4 regions of the Cytobacillus sp. GQ23 genome follow, and region 2 is predicted to be linked to each of the others. Evidence: riboswitches for the same ligand, from Rfam matches in the RefSeq annotation. Region 2 holds a riboswitch; each other region holds the start of a gene.
What was found. A riboswitch is a leader RNA that binds a small molecule or an ion and turns the genes downstream of it on or off. The one in region 2 is predicted to bind thiamine pyrophosphate.
Positions count from the first base shown of each region.

Region 1 (4,213 bases), on a different contig from region 2:
TTCCACAGAAGAAAACGGGACTGTCACATCCTTATTTCCTGCTTGTACGGTCCAAATAACCGCCGCCAAAATCACCGTGACTACCAATGCAATAGTTATAATCGTCGAAGGCTTCTTTAAAAGTGATTTCAACCAATTCCCTCCTCATTGAACATACCTACATTATAAGAAATTAAAATTGTTAATAAAAGGGTTTAACTCTTTTTAAACATTGTAAATTATGGAAAAATAATATCCTTTATTAGAAAGTGTGCTACAACAGCGTTCAAAGGGTTAATAAATGTGAAAGATATGTGACAGGGGGGAAGTCTAGTACAAACCATTTTATTGGAAACTGAATGTGAAATAGTGAATAATAAAAGCGGATAAGCGATTTCTGTTGATAAAAATATTGAAATATATAGGGGAAAAAGGTGTTAAAATGGCTCAGCAGGACTTTACAAAAGGAAATATTTTTAAACAGCTCTTGTTGTTCTCAACTCCCATAATGCTCACTAATCTCCTGCAGGTTTCCTATCAATTTATTGATAGTCTGTGGGTTGGGAATCTGCTGGGAGCTGATGCATTGGGGGCTGTTGCAATTTCAGGCACTGTAATCTTTACAGTACTTTCATTTATCATTGGAATAAACAATGCGGCATTAACGATTCTATCCCAGCAAAAAGGCGGAGATCAGGCAGAGGGGCTTAAGCGTTATTTAAATGCCTTTACCGTCATACAGACCATTTTGTCGGTTGTTCTTGGAATAGCCGGATTCCTGCTTGCGGAAAGAATTCTGGCCTTCATGGGCACACCTGCCGTAATGGCCGGAGAGGCTGCATCGTATTTGCAGATTAACTTCATTGGTATTTTGTTTTTATTCGGGTATAACTTTATAGGAACTGTACTAAGAGCACTCGGAGACAGCAAAAGCCCCCTGTACTTTGTGCTGATAGCTGTCGTGTTAAATGCAATTCTCGATCCTCTTTTTATATCAGTATTTCAGCTTGGCATTGATGGGGCCGCCTATGCAACCATCCTTTCACAGGGAGTCGCCTTTATGATCGGCATGATATTCATACTCCGCAAAAAGCTGGCGCCTTTTACAATTCCATCTTGGCCTTACAAAGAGGAGGCCGTGCTGATCTTCAAGCTTGGCATTCCTTCAGGACTCCAAATGACTGTCATATCGGCTGGCGTTATGGCTATTATGTCTGTCGTTACTTCTTTTGGGAGTGACGTCGTTGCAGGGTTTGGTGCAGCACAGCGGATCGACAGTATCATAATGCTTCCTGCCATGGCATTGGGGACTGCAGTCAATAGTATGGCTGGTCAAAATATAGGAGGAAATCGATGGGAACGGGTACATCAAATAGCGTTGTACGGAGTCCTCTACAATCTTGCCATCATGTTTATCATTGCTTTGGGGACGTTCCTATTTGCAGAGTATGGGGTGCACCTGTTTATACAGGATAAAGAATCAGTACACTATGGCACTGAATATTTGAAAATCATTGCTTTTTTCTATCCTCTCCTGGGCATTAATTTTGTATTGAATGGTGTGGTAAGAGCCTCAGGCGCCATGTTTCAAGTTCTTATCCTCAATATCATTTCATTCTGGATCCTCCGATATCCTTTAACTTATCTATTTTCAAAGTATATAGGGGATAAGGGAATTGCAGCAGGAATGGGGATCAGTTTTGGCATTAGCAGTGTTATTGCCTTTATGTATTATCGAAAAGGCAAGTGGGATAAACAAAATATTTTTGGAGAGGAGGAGTAATTTCTTTTCACCATTAATTCTTTCATATATACTAAAAGCGAATAATTCAATAACGTGCCACAAGGGGAGCATATCGCTGAGAGTGAACAGCCCGCTGTTCTGACCCTTTGAACCTGTTAGTTAATGCTAGCGCAGGAATGTGGAATAAAAGGCAGTTGCACTATTCTGTCTGCTTATTCTCCCTTGGGGTATCGTCTCGAGACTAAAGGGGGATTTTTTTATGAAGAAATTAAGCTTAATCGCAATGATAGAGGCTTCATTTTTTGCAGCATTCGCTATCATTCTTGATCTTCTGCCATCCATCAAGCTGTCGCCATCCATTTCTATATCTGTGGCGATGATTCCGATTTTTATTCTGGCCTTTAGAAGAGGATTTAAAGTCAGCTTTATTGCAGGACTCTTATGGGGGATACTGCAGATCGCCATGGGAGATGCCTGGATTGCCACTCCGCTTCAGGCATTTATTGAGTATTTTGTTGCATTTGCTTGTATCGGTTTTGCCGGCTTGTTTTATCGTGTTATTCAAAATCAGCTGCGCACCGGCAGCAGGAAGAAAGCGCTTGGCTGGGTAGTCGTGGCAGTATTTATCGGAAGCTTCGCCCGGTATTTCTGGCATTTTATAGCAGGTGTTCTTTTCTTCGGAAGCTATGCGCCAAAAGGGATGTCGCCGGTTCTTTTTTCCTTCCTGGCTAACGGGGCTACCATGCTTGGAGCGGCCATTCTCTGCTCAATCGCGGCCGTGTTCATTATTTCGTCGGCACCAAGATTAATTATTCAAAAATCGGATGAAGGCCTTCAATCTCACAAAAGTGCCTCCTGATAACTCCTTTGATATATTTCCACGAATTCGATAAGAGCTTTATTCAGCAGACTAATTTACATAGTGATTGGTCTGCTTTTTTATTGTCAAATGGATTAAACTTTCCAATTCAAGATATTTGGAAAATTCATGTAATATTATAGTTTGTGAGTGAGATTCTTTATAAGGGAGTAAATAAAATGAAAAAAAGACCTGAACCAATAGAAGCTGCCGTCCAATTTGTTGAAAGACATTTTCCAAATTGTCAGGGAGCTTTATTGGCTGGGAGTGTTGTTCGTGGACAAGCAACTGAAACATCTGATTTAGATCTTGTCATTTTTGATGATAATTTAGTTTCTTCTTATCGTGAATCGGTCATTGAGTTTGGCTGGAATATTGAACTATTTGTACATAATTTAACGTCTTATCGTTTCTTTTTTGAAAGTGATTGTAAAGAAGCAAAACCTTCTATGCCAAGAATGGTTAGTGAAGGGAAGATACTAAAAGATACAGGTCTTATAGCAGGCATAAAGAAAGAAGCGAAAGAACTGCTGGAACAAGGACCAAAAGCATGATCAAAAAAACCATCGATTTGAAGAGATATTTCATCACAGATGCACTAGATGATTTAATCGGATGCCAAAACAGAGGAGAAGGAATTTTTATTGCAAGTAAACTCGGGGAGTTAGTGGGTGAGTTCATACTTCGCAGTAATCGTAAATGGATTGGATCATCTAAATGGCTTGTTCGTTCATTAGTTCACCACGACAAAGAACTTGCAGACGAATTCGTTGAAGCATTTGATTCGTTTTATAAAACAAATAACATTGAAAAGATAGTTATCCTGATTGATAAAGTGCTTGAACCCTTTGGCGGGAGGCTATTTGAAGGGTTTACTTTAGGTAAAAAGTAAATCTGATTACTATGCTGCAGAATATAATTATAATTAAATGATATTTCCAAAGTTTTTTTGATATATTAGGAAATTGCTTCTGAATAATGGGTATATTACTCAAAAAAGGGGAGTGAAGACCTTGTCCAATACTTTGCAGGGAAATATCATAACTGGCGTATTTGATGCGGAAACCAGTGCTTTTGAGATTCAAAAAGTAAAAAGCTTCAATACCCAGTCGGTCCTCAACAAACATCAATGTGAAACTCTGTATAATTATCTTACCCTTCATGAAGAAGATGAGGGAGGGCAAATAATTACACTTTACGATCAAATGCCGCTTATGCTGACCCGTCAGGAAATTTGCAGTCTAAAGGAAGATTTGGAGAACATTAAAAACCTATATCAGTAGAAAAACGCTCTGCAGCCTATGCAGGGCGTTTTTTATTGAAAAATAATTTTGACAAATTCGTGACAAAAAGTTTGACAAATTTGTGAACATAGTTAGAATATTAAATAAAAGGGGATGAAAATATGACAATTCAACAGCAGCGCGTTTTGCATTTTTTCCGAAATAGTACAGCAGCAGGTATTGTAATAGGATTTATTGTTTTTATTTCAAGCTTTTTTGTAAGCGGTATCACTGGTGAGTATGTATTATCCATCGGTTTAAGTATTATGGTTTCGTCTATGCTGCTGTTCGGATTCGGGTTTTTTATCAATGTGATGGAAGAAATGACAAAGGGAAGCAAGGGAATCA
Region 1 covers NZ_JCAXER010000024.1:69,813-74,025, reverse strand. Annotated here, with positions in the region: gene AC6CHU_RS19245 (AAA family ATPase) at 1-132, opposite strand, end outside; gene AC6CHU_RS19240 (MATE family efflux transporter) at 422-1,762, shown strand; TPP riboswitch at 1,815-1,917, shown strand; gene thiT (energy-coupled thiamine transporter ThiT) at 1,983-2,582, shown strand; gene AC6CHU_RS19230 (nucleotidyltransferase domain-containing protein) at 2,762-3,136, shown strand; gene AC6CHU_RS19225 (nucleotidyltransferase) at 3,133-3,474, shown strand; gene AC6CHU_RS19220 (hypothetical protein) at 3,596-3,865, shown strand; gene AC6CHU_RS19215 (hypothetical protein) at 3,988-4,213, shown strand, end outside.
Region 1: another riboswitch for thiamine pyrophosphate. It lies ahead of thiT (energy-coupled thiamine transporter ThiT); the one in region 2 lies ahead of thiM (hydroxyethylthiazole kinase).

Region 2 (4,213 bases):
TTGAAACAGGGTGATGCCCCCTTGAATCGCTGATCGGAGAATTTCTTCAGGATCTTGATGGCAATTAACGCTTCCCATGATGAAATATACCTTTAGCCAGTCTCTCATTTGTTTAGTATTGACTTCCATGTATGAGGCTCTCCTTTTTCTTGGCATTAAAGGCCCAATGATTGGTTGGCCCATGGCCGCTGCCAATTTTTAAGTCATTTTCAATTGCTGCCTGGATAAATTGCTTAGCGCGATCTGCAGCCAGGGGTACAGATAGGCCGTCAGCGAGGCCAGCTGTGATGGCAGCCGAAAAAGTGCAGCCTGTGCCGTGCGTGTTCACTGTTTCGATTCTATTACTCTTGAATTCGGTAAAACATTCTCCATCAAATAATAGATCCGCAGCCATTTTTCCCTCCTCATGGCCGCCCTTTATGATGACATGTCTTGCTCCAAGCCTGTGCAATTCATAAGCAGCCTTCTTTTTATCATCCATAGACCGAATGATAGTATCCGTTAATACCTCTGCTTCTGGAATATTGGGTGTAATCACCATGGAAAGCGGAATCAAATGCTTTTTCATTGCTAAAATAGCTTCAGTCTGAAGAAGGCTTGCTCCGCCCTTAGCAATCATCACAGGATCAATGACGATATTTTTCCAGCCGTAATTTGCCATCTCCTTTGAAACAGTTTCAATGATCTCAGCACTGAACAGCATTCCAGTTTTGACTGCATCCGGACTTAAATCTTCTCCTATGGATTGTATTTGGGATGCAACCGCATCTGCGGTCATTGGAAAAACTCCCTGTACTCCTCTGGTGTTTTGGGCGGTTACGGCAGTTAAAGCTGACATGCCGAATACACCCAGTTCCTGAAAGGTTTTTAAGTCTGCCTGAATACCTGCACCTCCTCCGCTGTCTGATCCCGCTATAGTTAATGCTTTGTTCACTTTCATATGTATTGCCTCCTATCCTTCCGTTTTTTCAATTGAACCGCGCATTTCAACATCTTCAGCTGAAATATTATATAAGCTGTTCAAAAACTCTATCTGGAAAGTGCCCGGGCCCCTGCCATCTGTATTTTCTGCTGCGATTTCGGCGGCAGAGCCATATACGACCAGAGCAGCAGCTGCCGCTTTTACAGGATCTTTTTCAACTGCTGCGAAAGCTCCTACGACAGAAGTCAAAAGACATCCGGCACCCGTTACCTTCGTTAATAGGGAATGTCCATTGCGGATGGTAAATGTAGTATGTCCATCTGTAACAATGTCCTGTTTGCCTGTTATGACGGTGACTGAACCAGGTTTATTTGCTGCAGATTTGGCAAGCTCTAATGTGTTTCCTTCTGCTTCTCCTGCATCGACGCCCTTAATATTCCATTGCTGTCCTGCGGCATTGGCGATTTCTGCCGCATTGCCTCTTATGATGCTAATATCTAATTCTTTCATTATTCGATTGGCAGTTTCTGTGCGGTAGGCAGTGGCGCCGGCGCCAACAGGATCAAAAATAACCGGCACCCCATGCTGATTGGCTGATTTTCCTGCGATAAGCATACTTTTCACTTCTTTTTCAGACAGTGTTCCCATATTCAGAACCAGTGCCCCGGCGATTTTAGCCATATCACCCGCCTCTTCATGCGCATAGGCCATGACAGGTGATGCTCCAATAGCCAGCAGGCCATTGGCAGTGAAATTGGTTACTACTACATTGGTGATATTATGTACTAATGGATTTATCTCTCTTACTTTCTCCAATAGGCTGGTAATTTCTTGAATGTTCACATCTATTCCTCCTCTGCAAATGCTGCTTAATAGTTTCTTAAGGGAACACAAAAAGCCAGATCCCATATATGGACCTGGCTGAATAATCTGTAGAGAGTCATTTGGTTCTCCGCAATTACTACTTTCCTACGCTGGTATAATCCAGATCAGGTCCGAAGGGTAAAAAACAGTCCGGTTTCTTTCTCAGCCCGCGAGCATCGGGCACCCCTAGCAGTAAAACTATTAAGTTGGCTGTTTTTATCTTAGCCTGAATCGTGAAATCTGTAAAGCTTGCAATTCTGCCGCTTCCTCTTTAAGGTGTAAGTAAGAATACATAGCTTGGAGGATTCAGATATGGCTGAACACCATTTTCACTTGAAAGCACATTGGCCTGGTCTTCGCAATGATGTGGGGGAAATAGAAACAGGCGGCCTGAGAACAAAGGTATCCATTCCACCGGAAATGGACGGTCCCGGAATCGGAACGAATCCGGATGAAATGCTGCTTGGGGCGGCGGCTGCTTGTTATATTATTACCCTTGCAGCCATGATGGAACGCAGCCGGCTCGATAAAGAGGACCTCACGATGGAGTCAGTCGGAATTGTGGATGTCACAAAAGGTGTGATTACGTACAAAAAGATTATTCATCGTCCAGTTATCGTGCTGAAGGCAGACGCCGATGGAAAGGACTATACACTTGCCAAGAAGCTGGCGCAAAAAGCGGAAGCATCCTGTATGATCTCAAGGGCCATTAAAGGAAATGTGGAAGTCGAAGTACAGGAAACCATCCGCAATAAAAAAACAAACGAAACACCGGCAGGATAGCCGGTGTTTCGTTCAGATTAAAGAGCCCATTTACGGATGGCCAGTGCAACGCCGGCTTCATCATTCGTTCCTGTTACAGCATCGGCTGTTTCTTTAACAATGTCCTGTGCATTTCCCATCGCTACTCCCCAGCCTGATTCCTCAATCATGGCAATATCGTTCAAGCTGTCTCCCATGGCCATTACATTTTCCATTGAAATACCAAGGAGTTCGGTTACTTTGAGGATTCCTATGGCTTTGTTGATGCCTAAAGCATTGACTTCAATATTGGTTAAGCTTGAGTTGGTAATTTCGAGATCGCCCTTTGATCGAAGTTCCTTATGGATCAGTTCCCTGATCGCATCATCTGAAATATCAAACCCAAATTTAAGCCATTCATGGTCATGGATATTTTCCGGCATTTCGTTCATCCACACCCGTTCACAGCTAGTTGCCCAGAAATTGGTCTTGTGTGTCTGAGACAGATTCCACATCCATTCCATTACTTTAGAATCCACTGGAGCTCTTAAAATGGATTCACCATCAGGTCCAAATATTTCGCTGCCATTTACCGTGATCAAATAAGAATTTAATTCAAGAGAATCAGCATGATCGCCTGCCGTTAATCTGGATCTGCCAGTGCTCAAAATAACTTCGATGCCTTTCTCCTTTGCCTCTTTTATAGCTGCACGGTTCTCTTCAGGAATTTCTCCTTTGGAATTCAGTAATGTTCCATCCATATCAAGGGCGATTAATTTAATTTGCGGTGGAATTTTAGAATCTTTCATAATCCTCTTCCTTTCTTCTATTAACACAATAAAGCCATTATATAGGTAAGCCGGCTTTCCTTCAAAGAAGGCGCATTCCAGATGAATACTTTTAAGGAAAATGGAAATACCTGTATGTATTAAATATTAAAGGTGATGTTACTATGTATCTCGCACTTGTGATGATCGTATGGATTTTGTTCGCTTACCGCTTTATTGACTGGTCGCAGTGGAGAAAGCAATATCCGACTGTTTTATTTTTTATTGCAATCAACCTGACCTACAATATGCTCTATTTTAATCATACACTATGGGCTTTTAGAGGCATTACGGCGGAATGGCTGAATCATTCAATTATTAACTTAGCCTTCACTTTTTTTATTACACCTATGGCTCTGATCATTTATCTGCAGCGCTACCCTGAATATAAAAAACAGGGATACATATACTCTGCTGTATGGATTGGCTTTTTTACGATTATTCAATCACTGTTTGCCCACAAAGGAATGTATGTGTACGATAACGGCTGGAACAGCTGGCATAATATTTGTCTGAATATCGCTTTATTTGCTGTATTGCGAATCCACTATCGAAGACCGGCGGTTGCCATGCTGATTTCCCTGCCTGCTGCGGTGGTATTCTATTTATTATTCCCTGTTCCATTGGACAGCCTAAAATAAATGCATACATAAAGCGAGGTGTACTGGAATGATTATTCAGAACGATTTGTCTGTTTTCTTATTTTTGCTCCTTCTGTTCGCAACCTATGCATCGATGTGGTTTTATTTAATTAGGAAAAAAACAAATAAATAATTTAGCGCAGACCAAATGGTTTGCGCTTTTTGTGTATACTCTTAATACATGCCAAAAAAATGAAGCGATTTGCTTCTATCTGTCG
Region 2 covers NZ_JCAXER010000028.1:44,898-49,110, reverse strand. Annotated here, with positions in the region: gene thiE (thiamine phosphate synthase) at 1-129, opposite strand, end outside; gene thiD (bifunctional hydroxymethylpyrimidine kinase/phosphomethylpyrimidine kinase) at 113-940, opposite strand; gene thiM (hydroxyethylthiazole kinase) at 953-1,765, opposite strand; TPP riboswitch at 1,872-1,984, opposite strand; gene AC6CHU_RS20705 (OsmC family protein) at 2,099-2,569, shown strand; gene AC6CHU_RS20700 (Cof-type HAD-IIB family hydrolase) at 2,587-3,336, opposite strand; gene AC6CHU_RS20695 (CBO0543 family protein) at 3,480-3,995, shown strand.

Region 3 (4,213 bases), on a different contig from region 2:
GAGAAGATCCTGGTTATACACAAGCATCGATGCAACACTAAGCCGCCGTTTTTGCCCCTGGCTTAAGGAAAAGGGATGCATGTCAGCGCACCGCAGCAAGTCCACTTGAAGCAGTGCAGCCTGAACTGATTCTTTAATATCACCATCAGGAATCTGCTGTATTTTTAAACTGAATGCAATTTCATCATAGACAGAATCAGCAATAAATTGGTGTTCGGGGTTTTGAAAAACATAACCTAATTTCTGTCTTAGCTCCTGCTCCTTCCACTGGGAAAGGGGACTGTCATAAAAGAGAATATTGCCTTTGGAAGGAGTATAAAGTCCAGCCAAGAGTCTTGAAAGCGTTGTTTTTCCTGATCCATTTGAGCCGGCAATGGCCACAAATTCACCTTTTTTAACAGAAAAACTAATATCTTTTAGCAAATCTTTCCCAGCTTTATAAAAGGATAGATTCTCTGCGGATAGAATAATTTGTTCTTCAGGAGCTTGGTGATTTTTCTTCCTGTTATCTAAAACCTGAAGTGCACCAATGGGATTCTCAAATCCGGCGATTAATTTCTCATCAGTCAACGGAAGTTTTTCCCCTTTATAAATACCTGCTTTTTTCCCTGAAAGGCCTGCTTTTACCGAACTTGGCAGCCAGATGCCCTCAAGCAGAAATTCTTCTGCATATTGATTAAAGCATTCTTCAGTGCTTCCATTAAATAATAGTTCGCCTTCTCTGTTTAGGACTGCGCAGCGGTCGGTCAAATCAATCCAATCATCCAGCCTGTGTTCGATTATTAGAAGGGAGAATGATCTCTTCTCTTTAAGCTCTTTAATGATGCGGGTAAGTTCATAGCTTGAAGCCGGATCCAGGTTTGCTGTCGGTTCGTCTAAAATCAGGAGATCCGGTTTCAATGACAATACACATGCCAGTGCAAGCTTTTGCTTCTGGCCCCCGGAAAGGGTGTGAATTGGGGCATATTTATATGGCAAAAGATGAACAAGCTCCAATGCTTCATCAATCTTATTCCCGATTTCTTCATGCGGCGTTTTCAAATTCTCAAGTCCAAATGCCAGCTCATCCTCGACTGTGGTCATGCAAAATTGGCTTTCAGGGTCCTGAAACACAATTCCAATGTGCTGATTAATTTCACCAGGGCCGAATTCCTCCAGCCTCTTTCCTTTGAATGAAATGATCCCGTCCAATTCGCCATCTGCGGCCTCGGGATACAATTTATTTAAGCAGAAAGCAAGTGTGCTTTTTCCCGAGCCGCTGGGTCCCAATAATAGAACTGCTTCCCCTGCATTAAGGCTGAATTGCATATTTTTAAAAATGGGCTTTTTCACATCTTCATACCTGAATGTAAGCTGCTCTGTTTTTAATATGTTCTGTTTATGCTGTAATGCCATTTTCCGGTTTTCCCCTTTTCAGCTCTTTGCCAATAGGAAAGCTGTTTAATGCTCCGGTCTTTGCAAGGCTTTCGCTCAGCCATTTGCCCATCAAGCCTGCCAGTAAAGCACCGCTGACCATCCTTACACAAAACATCGCCATTACATAACCGGGTGAGAGGGCCGCATAGCCGGAAATGAAATAGCCCCAAATAAAGCTTGTAACAGAAGAGCCCATGCCGGCAGCAATTAAGACCCATGTCCGGTAATTATTCCATTTCGTGGCCGCAAAAACAGCTTCCGCTCCAATCCCCTGAATCATGCCCGACAGAATCAGGCGGGGACCGACAGCATTGCCGATCATGACTTCAATGGCTGCAGCGATGGTTTCCGATAAGAAAGCTGCCCCGGGTTTTCTGATTATGTACGCTGCGAGAATTGAAACAATAAACCAAATGCCAAAAATAAAATCATATCCAATTAAGCCGAACATTGCATATAGCACATTGCCAAATTGCATGAATATCAGGTATACAACTGCAAACACGACAGCGAGTACAGACAGGACAATGACTTCACGAAGCTTCCACTTTTCAAGCATATTATTCAGCCCCCTTTTTGGATGGGCTATTGGCAGACATATTCACCGTCATAACAATATGGGTGGAATTGCTTTTCTTACAGTTTTCAAAAGCGTCCTCCAGAGTTTTAAAAACAGAGTGTGCATCCCCGTCTAATCTTGAAGCATAATGCACCCCTTTTGTAAAAGTTCCCTGATTCATTGCAAGCTCGACCTGATCCATAATGACATTCATGTATTCAGGAATCCCCATCGGATAAAGGGCGAACTGGACCGCAACTTCCTGGCTGATACCTGCTGCTGATTCTTCATTTGCCAATTCCTCATTCTCAGCAAGATAAGCATCTCCTGCAGTATCACCAGGACATCCATTTGAAAAAGTTCCGTTAAATACTACATGGTCACCATGCTTAACAGCTTGAAGATAAATAGCTTTAACCACATCGAAAACATGAATGGACCTGCCTCGCACACAGGTGCTAACATCATCTGTTTCCATCCAAACCTTGCTCGTATCCACTTCTTTTAAAGCTGATAAAATAATATCCGCAAACCTGTCAGTCATGGGATAAATTGAAAATCTGCACCCTGTAATTTCACTGGTTCCACATAAAAAATTTTCCTGCATTTTGCCATCCTCCTAGTATTAATGAAAAGTTTTTTTCGTAAGGTTTGCTGCTGTTTTTTGAATTACTTACTGTGTTGATAGTATCGACAGGTGCAAGGCTCCTTCGGGAGCATATGTGCAAGCACACCGCCTGCCCGCGATTCGCTGGGAAATCAACGACAATATACATGAGCCAAAAACAACAAATTTTACAAAAACAGCCTGGTTAAAATAAAAAAACTGCATTCCCAATAGGAAATGCAGTTGAATGTTATCAATACACTAAAATGATAGCCGTTCACCTGCACTTCCCCACGCTGGTATTATCCAGATCGGGTAATAAGAGTCAGAACGGATTGTTCTTCTCAGCCAAAAAGCTCCCCTAGTGCAAAACTTGGATATGCAGTTTTTAATGACTCCATCTTAATACGGAGAATCCAAATTGTAAATGACTATTTATAATTCTTTTATTCAAATAATCTATGAAAACAGTTAAACACCTTCACTAACACAGGCAATCAACGAAAAAATTTCTGCATTGTCCATGTCATGTTCTAATCCAGTCCCTCCCTTCATAAAAGTGTAATAGGACAATTTTACACCGAGAATAGGGGGCAAATCGGATGATATACAGAATGCTTGCTTTAAACATAGACGGAACACTACTCCAATCAAATGGAAGACTTCATAAATCAACAAAAGAAGCAATTGAATATGTGCAGCAAAAGGGAATTTATGTAACACTTGTCACATCCAGAAGCTTTCCTTCCGCGAAGAAAGTGGCTAAAGCATTGAAATCCAATTCTTTGCTGGTTACACACAGGGGGGCATATATTGCAGCTTCCCAGGAAAAGCCTATATTTGTAAAAAGGATTCAGGAAGATGAAACGTTTGAAATCGTGCGCCTGCTTGAAGGCTTTACCTGTCAAATCAGGCTGGTGCACGAAAAATATTCCCTTGCAAACAAAACGAAGCTTAATACCAATATGCTTGCAAAAACAGTTTTTACAACGGGTGATCCCATTTTTTATTCCCAGCAATTTGTGGATTCTTTAAGTGAGACTATTTTAGATGAGCCGGTTACGCCGCCGAAAATCGAAGTGTACTTTGAAGATAAGGAAGACCTTGAGGATGCTAAGACAGCCATTTGGGGCATGTTTGAAAATGTAGAAGTCTTAAAACTGAACGATCTGAGGATGGACATTGTTCCTGCAGGGGTCTCAAAACTGAATGGGCTTCTCTATTTATGTGAGCATCTTGGGATTTCCAGAAATCAAATGGTCGTCATAGGAGACTCTGAAGATGATCTGGAAATGATTGAAGCAGCAGGATTGGGTGTGGCAATGGGCAATGCTCCGGCAGAAGTAAAAAAAGCAGCGGACTGGCTGACGCGATCAAATGATCAGAACGGCGTAAGCTACATGGTTAAAGAACATTTCCGTAAACAGCATCCAATCGATTTCCTGAAGAAAATGAATCTATTAAAATAAAATTCAATGAATGAGAGCCCGATTAGTAATTCGGCTCTTTTTTTAGTTAGCGATAGTATAGAAACCATATCAGTAACCTATAGGATTCACTTTCCTGATATTGACCTTGTTTCCCCATTTATGTACACTAGAAGGAGTTTGCCAACATGAATAAATAGACTA
Region 3 covers NZ_JCAXER010000015.1:39,221-43,433, forward strand. Annotated here, with positions in the region: gene AC6CHU_RS13795 (ABC transporter ATP-binding protein) at 1-1,395, opposite strand, end outside; gene AC6CHU_RS13800 (ECF transporter S component) at 1,379-1,975, opposite strand; gene AC6CHU_RS13805 (YkoF family thiamine/hydroxymethylpyrimidine-binding protein) at 1,977-2,582, opposite strand; TPP riboswitch at 2,854-2,955, opposite strand; gene AC6CHU_RS13810 (Cof-type HAD-IIB family hydrolase) at 3,185-4,051, shown strand.
Region 3: another riboswitch for thiamine pyrophosphate. It lies ahead of AC6CHU_RS13805 (YkoF family thiamine/hydroxymethylpyrimidine-binding protein); the one in region 2 lies ahead of thiM (hydroxyethylthiazole kinase).

Region 4 (4,213 bases), on a different contig from region 2:
TTCCTGCAACCTTTACAAATTCAGAATCGCTTAAGTTTGAAATGATTTTTTTGCTCGTCTGAGGATTCGCAAGCAACCCTATTCCTGCTCCTACAACCCCGCCCACAATAGCCAGATTCATAGAAAAGTTAGAGCCTTCCTTCTTTTCTTTCAATTCATTGCCGTTTTCGGCTTGCTCATTTTCTTCGCTGCACTGATTTACTTCCTGATTTTGTGTTGCTTCACTGCTCTGATTATTAATTTCATTTCCTGTCTGATTGTTTGCTTCTTGATTTTCCATGTTTACTGCCTCATTTCTTTTTAATGTTTAATTTTTTTTCTCTATACGCTAAATTGCGGTTTCTGATTTTGTCCTCTATCCATAAGGCCATCCTCTTGCACTTCATCTGTTAATAAACCAACCGCTTCAGCATAGCGCAGCCACGTATCCACACTGGCAATGACCACTCGCGCTTCAACTGTCAGAATTTCGATCCCGACAAGAGAAACTCTCACAAATGCATCAATCACAATTCCTTTGTCTAAGATCCTGTCTATAACTTCTGCAAGGCTGGAGCTATCCGTACTTTTTTGAACACTCATATTTCCATCTCCTTTCGGCTTTTGCATAGCGGGACGATGTACGAGTAAATTTAGGGTTTAAGTTATAAATACCTTCAGGCCAGAAGGTTAAAACGGGGCATAAATTACCATTCCCAATCTTTTCTTGAAATTTTTCATCACTTCGCTTTCCAGTAATATTAGAAAGTGATTAAACATCCGTTTCTGAGTATCAACCGTTTGATTATTACAATTTCATTACATTCGTTTAGAGCCACTCTTTGAGCATTTTTAAACGTTTTTTATAACAAAAAAGAGGCGCACTATTTAGTGCACCCCCTACTATGAATTTTAATTTTCGAAACACCTGCAGTAAGAGCTTCAGGCAAATAATGGTTTTATGAAGTTGCTGCCGGAATGCCTGCCGGCCACTTTTCACAGGTATAAGCCATCTCCCAGAAACCAAGCTCCAGCTGGCAGCTTTTCCGGAAAGCATCCTTCATCCGCTGTCTTTCTTCCGGTGATGCCCCTTCAGCAAGCTCATCCAAACGGTTTCTCATATTCATGGTCACCGCTTCGACTCTTAGATTTGCATAAAATGAGATCCATGGATAAAACGGATGGTTCTCATCTGGCTCATATTGCTTCATGAGCTCAAGCCCAATCTCCCAATATGTCCATGGACAAGGCAATAATGCAGCGAGGATTTCACCCATTCCGCCTGTGTGGGCATGATACATCATATGTTTTACATAATGATCAGCTGTCGGAGGGAGCGGATACCCCTGCAATGCTTCATAATCTACCCCAATCTGCTGGCAGAAATTATGATGAGGATGCACTTCGCTGTTCAATACAAATTCTATCTGCTGATTAAAATAAGCAATATCCTTGCGCTCCGCAGATTTTGAAATGGCAATCCCATAAATATGCATGAATGCATTCAAATACTCAAAGTCCGCTTTAATGTAATGAGCAAGCGCCTCTTTCGGCACATCTCCTCTCCCAATGCCCTGGACAAATGGGTGCTCAAATATCATCTGAAATAAATCTTCATTTTCTTTGCGCAAAATCTCTGAAAAAGTCATAAAAAATAGCCTCCTATTAAACTCAGAAGCTGCCGGGGAAAAAGCATGAGGATTTAGATTGAGGTCCTCACTGCTTCCCTGCGCTGGCATTATCCAGATCAGGTTCCAAGGGACAAAGGAAAAAGCTCCTTATCTCAGCCGTAGCGCCCCTAGCAGTTTTCTAACGTTTTTAATTGTTTTTTACCTAGCTTGAAGTTTTCCTCTCATAACTTTGGGATATCGCTATAAATCCGTGAAAAATGCTCATAAAGTCAGGTTATTCTTCTGGAATTCCTCGTCCTGAGCATACCCAACCGCATTCCATCCCAAAATCATCCCATTGCTCGAATCAGATTTTTCTCTTTAACCTTCGCCAATACCATCCAGCCTATCGCCGCACCGGCAATGCTGCTGATCAGAAACGGCGGCATGAAGAAGAATGCACCAGCTGAACTGCCCATGAGAAGCTTTGCGTACGGAACGGCAAACAATGCACCAATTATGCCGGTGCCCACTACCTCTCCAATGGCAGCCCATATTTTCCGTCTGAATTTCAAATAAAGAACACCAGCCAAAAACGCACCGATCATTCCGCCTGGGAACGCAAGCAGCGTCCCGAATCCAAGCAAATTACGCAGCAATGCAATCATAAAAGCGACAGCTGCTGCCGGCAGGGGACCAAGTGTCACCGCTGCCAATACATTTACCGCATGCTGGACCGGATAGGCCTTAGCTGCTCCTGCGGGAAACCAGAGCAAATGGGATCCGAGTGTCCCTATTGCTACAAATAAAGCCATCGCAGTTAACAATCGGGTTTTGTTCATCTATACCTCCTTTCTAAAAGGGCAGCCTGATTGCTTATCAGGATGAGAAGTATGTATACAAAAAAGCCAGATCCCGACAAGGACCTGGCTTGGTTAAAGTAAATGAATCGACATATAGTCAAATCCTACTTCCCTCCGCTGGCATTAACCAGATCAGGTCCATAAGAGTCGGAAAGCTATACGCGCTTTCCTCTCAGCCCACGCATTCGGGGCACCCCTAGTAGTTACATAGATATTTAATTTGATAAGCTACTTCAAGCTTATCAAATTATTCCGTCAATGTCATCAATCTTTTCGCTTATATACTTTTCTTGATGGATTGAATTAAGCGCTCATCATTTTCTGCTGCGGAGCTTTGAACAGATTCGTCATTAATTAGCGCAATAGGCTTGTCCGTTTTCATTTTGGCTCTTTTTCATAGACTATAATTTTTCATGGCAGGAAGTTTGATAACACTTAATACTTCATTCGAATTAGCTGCAGACCGGCAATATCCTTTAAGCTCCCTACCCCTGCCAGGGAAAGCGACACTTTTGTTTCTTCTATAAAGTTGGCAAGTACTTTTTCAACTCCAGCCTGCCCGCCAATGGCCAGGCCATACACATACGGCCTCCCCAGGCAAACGGCGTCGGCTCCCAGCGCCAGAGCTTTAACCACATCTGAACCTCGTCGAATGCCGCTGTCAAACAAAACCGGGATCCGCCCTTTAACTTCCTTCGCAATCGGTCCGAGCGCATCAATCGCCGCAATCACTCCATCAAGCTGTCTGCCGCCATGATTGGAGACAATGATTCCATCTATCCCTCTTTCAACGGCCAGCCCGGCATCTTCAGGGTGGAGAATGCCCTTTAATAAAATGGGCAGGCTTGTTTTCTCCTTTAATCTCGCAATATGCTCCCAGCTTAATGTTGGATGATGAATATTATTAAGGATTCCCTGTACGATATCGCCATCCTGGAGAGAGGCCATAAAGACTGGATCACTTTCATAATTAGCTTTTCCATAGCCAAGCTTTAAGGGGGAAAAGTTATTTCTTAGATCAGCCTCCCTCCATCCCATCATCACCGTATCAACCGTTAACACAATGGCCTCATACCCCGCTTCCTCCGCGCGCCGGACCATGCTGAACGATGCTTCTTCATAATTGGACCAATATAGCTGGAACCATTTGGGACTCGTGCCTGTGGTGCTGGCTATTTCTTCAATGGAATAACTGGAAACTGTGCTCTGGATAAATGGAATGCCAAATGAAGCTGCTGCACGTGCAGATGCCATTTCTCCCTCATTATGTTCAAGCCGCTGCATTCCAATCGGAGCAAGGAAAATAGGATAAGGATATGTTTTTCCAAATATGTTCACACTTATATCCGGCATGGAAACATCCTTCAGCATTCTCGGCACAATTGAGTATTTTGCAAAGGAGTCGATATTCTTTCTAAGCGTTTCTTCCCCGCCGGCTCCTGATTGAACATAGCCAAAACCGTCTGCTCCCATCACTTTCTCCGCTTCCTTTTCAAGCTCCTTAAATGAAATAGGAAAGTTTTCAGCGAAACTAATATTCTCTACTTTTGCCATTTTCCCGCCCGCCTTTTTTTGAATTTATTGAAAATAATATCATTTTTATGGATTATTTGAAACCATGTAATAATTTTGGAGTCTCTCCCTGGCAAAAAAAGAGTCTCAATAAGCAGGGATTTCACAAAGAATCGGGAATAACCATCTTAACTAAATGAAATTGGAGTGTACCAAATGTTAATCAAGCAGCCTTTTGATGAGTTTCTG
Region 4 covers NZ_JCAXER010000013.1:91,902-96,114, reverse strand. Annotated here, with positions in the region: gene AC6CHU_RS12645 (gas vesicle protein GvpP) at 1-280, opposite strand, end outside; gene gvpA (gas vesicle structural protein GvpA) at 322-582, opposite strand; gene tenA (thiaminase II) at 939-1,628, opposite strand; TPP riboswitch at 1,687-1,789, opposite strand; gene thiW (energy coupling factor transporter S component ThiW) at 1,940-2,431, opposite strand; TPP riboswitch at 2,545-2,660, opposite strand; gene AC6CHU_RS12625 (alpha-hydroxy-acid oxidizing protein) at 2,888-4,006, opposite strand; gene AC6CHU_RS12620 (PaaI family thioesterase) at 4,181-4,213, shown strand, end outside.
Region 4: another riboswitch for thiamine pyrophosphate. It lies ahead of thiW (energy coupling factor transporter S component ThiW); the one in region 2 lies ahead of thiM (hydroxyethylthiazole kinase).